Regions from separate parts of the Enterobacter sp. PL_is379 genome, predicted to be linked through region 1. Evidence: riboswitches for the same ligand, from Rfam matches in the RefSeq annotation. Region 1 holds a riboswitch; the other holds the start of a gene.
What was found. Region 1 has a riboswitch for cobalamin ahead of AC0TOY_RS23645 (cobyrinate a,c-diamide synthase). Riboswitches for the same ligand answer to the same signal wherever they lie in the genome.
Positions count from the first base shown of each region.

Region 1 (3,112 bases):
GTCCGAGCGCCAGCACGCCCCAGGCTATGCCCCAGGTCAGCCCCACGACGGCCAGCCACATGACGCCGCCGCCAATGCGTAACGCCGCGTCGCTATGGCAGCAGCGGCGAACACCCCGCTGCACCGCATTGATCAGGTTGCCTATCCAGCGCACCGGATGCGGCCAGCGTTGCGGGTCGCCGATGATGACATCGAGCAACCACGCGACGCACCATGCCATCAGGGTCATAGCGCCCCCCTCGCCGCCGTCAGCCAGCGGCTGAGCATCGTGGGGCGTTGGGCGAAGTGGAGGTGCAGGTAGCTTGCGAACGTGTTGCCAACCTGCCAGCCACCCGCCCATTCCTGCATCGTCACGCCATCACGCACTTTGCGGCACGCCAGTACCGCAGGGGTTTGGGGGGAGAAGTCGGAATAGTGAAACTCATGCCCACGCAGCACCTCCCCGCTATCGGCCAGCAGCGTGGGCTGGCGCGCCTGCGCCTCACAATAGCCAAAACGGGTCAGCCGTTTACCCATCCTGCTGTGGCCGGGGATAATATTGGCCATCCGGTGGGTGACCCCCTCGCTATCTTCCAGCGTGCTGCCGAGGTACATCAACCCACCGCATTCGGCGTAGATCGCCACCCCGCGCCGATGCGCCTCCCGCAGGCTGGCGAGCATCGCGGTGTTTTCCGCAAGCCGTGCCGCATGCAGCTCCGGGTAACCGCCCCCGAGCCAGACCATCTGGCAGTCAGGTAAGCGGCTATCGCGCAGCGGGCTAAAGCGGATAATGTCGACCCCGGAACGTTCAAGCAGCGTGATGTTATCCGGGTAATAGAAGTTGAAGGCCTCGTCATCGGCCATCGCGAGCGTTAACCCGCGCCCGGCGTCCCCGTCAGGGCGCGCGGGCCAGGCGCCCTGCGGTAGCGACGCCATCTGGCTGAGCGCGAGAAGTTGTTCGATATCCAGCGTACGTTCGAGAATGGCGGCAAAATTTTGCCAGGTCTGCGGGTCCGCGGCCGACTCCCGGGCGGTGACCAACCCAAGATGGCGCTCGGGCAAACCGACGCCCTCAACGTGCGGCACATAGCCCAGGACGGGTAGCGTGCAGTAGTGCTCAATGGCCGTTTTGAGCAGCTGATAATGTGATTCGCTGTTGACGCGATTGACAATCACCCCGGCAATATTGAGGGTAGGATCGAACCGCTGAAAGCCCATTACGGTCGCGGCAATCGACGTAGATACCGCCTTGCCGTCCACCAGCAGAACCACCGGACAGCCCAGCTGTTTTGCCATCGCGGCGGTGCTGCAATAGTTCGGATCGGTGCCGTAGCCGTCATACAGCCCCATCACGCCTTCAATGACCGCGATATCCGCCTGCTGCATATGCTCGCAAAACAGCGCATTGAGTATTGGCTCAGGAAGCATGAAGCTGTCGAGGTTGCGGGAGGAGGTGCCGCTGACTTTGGTATGCCAGCCGGTATCAAGATAGTCAGGGCCCACTTTATACGGCTGGACGCGTAATCCACGCTGTTTTAACAGACTCAACAGGCCAAGCGTCACCGTGGTTTTACCACAACCGCTTCCGGTACCTGCCAGAACAAACGCGTACTGCTTTGCCGCCATGACCCCGATCCTGTCCAGGGTGGTTGGGAGGTATAGATACACGTCGTCCCAGTCTTTCGACTGTATGATGCATCAGTACAACCCACTTCCCACCGAAGTTGTTGAACGTTCCCGACAGGCAGGTCTTCTGGCTTAGCGTCCTCCTCGCCCGTCCTTCCCAATCTCGCGATCAGTGGTCATTACGGGGTCGTCAGCATCACAGCAGCGGGGGCTGCGGGGGATTGTCACCCCCTTCCCTGCCACAAATGTGGCAAAACCTGTCGGCTTACATTATGAGAAAGAGTTCGTTCTCAAAACAGCAATGCTATTTGCGGCGCTTCAATTCACCTTAGGCAAATACTTAACCACAAATGAAAACCATGCTGAGTAAAACGTGGCGCCAGAATAATTGACACCTTTCTCAATAACTCAACGTTTTATCACAAAAAATAAAAAGCAAAGATAATCACGCTTAAAATCTCAATATTTATTGTTCTATGACAAGTTATTGCACTACTTGATATTTTTTCATTTTATTGTGATCAAAATTCATCAGGATATTAAAGCCCGGTAAAAACATAATATTGCTGTTCAACGTAAGTCAGTGTGATTTCATTGATGCATTACGCGTTCAGCAGGATCGCAAAATAATATGGAGACTATCCAGGTCGGAATTTGCGGTATATCAAGGTAAGAGGAATATCCTCATGACACTATGCTCCAGAAATTTCTGACCAGTAAGGTGGAAACGTGGCTGTTGCGCAATGCCCCGCGTCGTGCGGTGAGCTTATCCAGGGCTGGATTTTGGGCAGTGAGAAGCTGGTCTCCTGCCCTGTCGAATGGTACAGCACCGTTGAGGTGAGCCACGGCTCACCCCTGGCGGATGAACGCCCGCTGTCGCGCGCGATGGTCGAGCGATTGTTGCAGCACTGGCATTATCCAGCGCAGCTAAGCCAGGATATCCGCATTGACGTGCACTCGACCATCCCGGTTGCCAAAGGGATGGCCAGCAGCACCGCGGATATCGCCGCCACCGCCGTCGCCACCGCCCACCATCTGGGGCGTCAGCTCGACGAAAGCACGCTGGCAACGCTTTGCGTTTCGCTCGAACCCACCGACAGCACCGTGTTTCGCCAGTTGACCCTTTTCGATCATAACGACGCTTCCACGCAGATCGCCTGCCACGCCCAGCCCGCTCTCGACCTGCTCGTTCTGGAAAGTCCGCAAACGCTGCGTACGGCAGATTACCACCGCATCCCGCGTCAGGCGGGGCTACTGGCCGGTGCGCCAGCGCTGGAACGCGCGTGGGAAAAAGTCCAGGAGTCCTGCATAACGCAAAACCCTTATCGGATGGGCGAAGCGGCCACCCTCAGCGCCATCGCCAGCCAGACGCTGTTGCCTAAACCGGATTTTGACGCACTGCTCTCACTGGTGGAGGAGTGCGGTATTTACGGGGTAAACGTGGCGCACAGCGGCAGCGTCGTGGGTCTGATGCTGGACAGAAATAAAGACGATGTCGATTATGTGA
Region 1 covers NZ_JBVPGT010000033.1:493,953-497,064, reverse strand. The annotation lists gene cbiB (adenosylcobinamide-phosphate synthase CbiB) at 1-229, opposite strand, end outside; gene AC0TOY_RS23645 (cobyrinate a,c-diamide synthase) at 226-1,605, opposite strand; cobalamin riboswitch at 1,706-1,881, opposite strand; gene AC0TOY_RS23640 (L-threonine kinase) at 2,335-3,112, shown strand, end outside.

Region 2 (3,112 bases), on a different contig from region 1:
ATGGTGCGTATACGGGAACTGATCGAACAGCGCCAGACGTTCAATACTGTGCGTCTGGCCTAATGTTTCGAGATTCTTGCACAACGTCTCTGGGTTACAGGAGATGTACAAAATACGCGGGTACGCCTGCACCATCTTCTCTGTTTCGCTGTCCAGGCCACTGCGCGGCGGGTCGACAAAAATCGTCTCACACTGGTAGCTCTTCAGATCGATCCCTTCCAGGCGGTTAAACTGGCGAACGCCGTTCATGGCCTGGGTAAACTCTTCAGCGGCCATGCGAATGATCTGCACGTTGTCGATATGGTTAGCGGCAATGTTGTACTGCGCGGCGGCCACCGACGGCTTGGCGATTTCCGTTGCCAGCACGCGATCGAAGTTACGCGCCAGCGCCAGCGAGAAGTTGCCGTTACCGCAGTAGAGCTCAAGCAGATCGCCCGTTGACCCTTCCGTCGCCTTCAGCGCCCACTCCAGCATCTGCACGTTCATCGCGGCGTTCGGCTGGGTGAAGCTGTTCTCGACCTGACGGTAAACCATCTCTCTACCCGCTACCGGCAGGCGCTCGTCGATGTAGTCCTGATCCAGCATGATTTTGGTTTTGGTCGCGCGGCCAATCAGGTGAACGTTGATGTTCTGCGCGCGCAGCGCATCGCGCAGCGCTTCTGCCTGCTCGCGCCACTCGTCGTTCAGGGCTTTGTGGTACAGCAGGGAGACAATCGCCTGATTGCTTTGCGTGGTCAGGTAGTCAATCTGGAAAAGCTTGTTACGCAGTACCGGATTGTTACGCACACCGTCCATTATCAGCGTCATTAACTGGTTAATGAGCTCGCTCGCCGCCGGAAAGCTGTCCACGCGGATACGGGATTTTGTCTGCTGATCGAAAATGATGTGGTACAGGTCGTCACCGTCGTGCCAGATGCGGAACTCGGCACGCATGCGGTAGTGGCTGACAGGAGAGCGGAACACCTCGGGAACGGGCGCGTTGAAAGGCGTCATCATACTTTGCAGGCGGACAACTTTCTCTGCCAGCTGCGCGTCGTACTGTTCTGTCGGGAGGTGTTCTGGGGTCATGATGCGTCCTGAGTGATAAAGAATTACGCGGCGATTGTAGGCATTGTTCAGGGGATGTCCAGATTTAATGGCCAATAGCTGTCTGGACATCCATACGTGTCTAATTGTAGCATTCTGTTTCCGGTCTCCTGAGAGTGAAAAGGGAATCCAGTGTAAATCTGGAGCTGACGCGCAGCGGTAAAGACTGGCGGGATGAGCGTTGTAGACACTGTGTAAATGGGAAGTCTTCATCCTTATATAGCCACCTAGCCCGAAGACCTGCCGGGATCACGTCGCATTTGGTTTCATCATCGCGTGCTATCGATGAGGCCTGCGGCATCCTTCTTATATTGTGGATGCTTTAACAATGATTAAAAAAGTATCGCTGTTGACGGCGTTGTCCGTCACGGCATTTTCGGGCTGGGCGCAGGACAGCGCCGACTCGTTGGTGGTGACGGCAAATCGTTTTGAACAACCGGCAAAAACTGTTCTGGCACCGACGTCCGTCGTGACGCGTGAAGACATTGAGCGCTGGCAGGCAAAGAGCGTGGTGGAAATCATGTCACGTCTGCCTGGCGTGGATATCGCGCAAAGCGGTGGAATGGGCTCGAACTCTTCGACTTTTATTCGCGGAACGGAATCTCGCCATGTGCTGGTGCTGGTTGACGGTATTCCTTTGAATAACGCCGGGATCAGCAACGTTCCCGATCTGAGCCAAATCCCGACCTCGCTGATTCAGCGTATTGAGTACATCCGTGGTCCGCGTTCAGCCCTGTATGGCTCCGACGCGATTGGTGGCGTGATTAACATCATTACCGGACGTGATAAGCCGGGTGCAGAAATCTCAGCGGGCGTTGGCTCTAAGGGATATCAGACCTATGATGGCGCTTTCCAGCAGGTGCTGGATAAAACCAAAATCACCATGGCGGGTAACTACACCTATACCCGGGGTTTTGACATCGCCGCAAAAGATGCGCCGCGCCAGCCTGACCGCGATGGCTTTATGAGTAAATCGCTGTACGGCTCCGTGGAACAGCAGATTACCGACAGCGTGAGCGGCTTCTTCCGTGGCTTTGGTTATGACAACCGCACCGCGTATGACGGTTACGATCACTACGACGCCAACTTTATGGTGGATGGACGACCTGATACTCGCCAGCTCTACAGCCAGAACTGGGATACCGGTCTGCGTTACAACCAGGGAATTTTCCAGTCACAGCTGGTGGCGGGTTACGGTCGCAGTAAAGATCAGAACTATGATCCGAAGAAAGGGCGTTACGCTGATTCCGCCACCATGGATGACGTGAAGCAGTACACCACCCAATGGCTCAACACCGTAGAAGTCGGTCACGGCAACATTGGCGCAGGTCTGGACTGGCAAAAGCAGAAGACCCAGGCTGGAACGGGCTATCTGGAGAAAGGTTACGAGCAACGCAATACCGGCGTGTTTGTTTCGGCGATGCAGCAGTTCAGCAGCGTGACGCTTGAAGCGGCGGCGCGTAATGACGATAACTCTAACTTCGGCAACCATGGCACGTGGCAAACCAGCGCAGCGTGGGAGTTTGTGGAGGGCTATCGCGTCATTGCCTCCTACGGTACCGCATTTAAAGCACCGACCATGAGCCAGATCCACAGTGCCTCTTACGGTAATCCGGACCTTAAACCAGAGGAGAGTAAGCAGTGGGAAGGGGGCTTTGAAGGCCTGACGGGACCGGTCAACTGGCGTATCACCGGTTATCGCAATGACATTGATAATCTTATTAGCAGCGATCCGCATACGTATCGTTACTACAACGTTGACGAAGCACGTATTAAAGGTGTGGAAGCGACGGCACAGTTCGATACTGGCCCGGTCAGACATCAGATTTCCTATGATTATGTCGACCCGCGTAATGCCAAAACCAACGAAGTACTGGCCCGTCGTTCTAAGCAGCAGGTTAAGTACCAGCTTGACTGGCAGGTATGGGATCTCGACTGGAACCTTGCCTACCGTTATCTGGGCACCCGCTATGATGTCGCGATTGATCCAGACACCTATTCGTCAGAACGCGTGAAAATGGGCGGT
Region 2 covers NZ_JBVPGT010000021.1:94,926-98,037, forward strand. The annotation lists gene trmA (tRNA (uridine(54)-C5)-methyltransferase TrmA) at 1-1,068, opposite strand, end outside; cobalamin riboswitch at 1,173-1,348, shown strand; gene btuB (TonB-dependent vitamin B12 receptor BtuB) at 1,415-3,112, shown strand, end outside.
Region 2: it holds a riboswitch for cobalamin, as region 1 does, so the genes downstream of both, btuB (TonB-dependent vitamin B12 receptor BtuB) here and AC0TOY_RS23645 (cobyrinate a,c-diamide synthase) in region 1, are expected to answer to the same signal.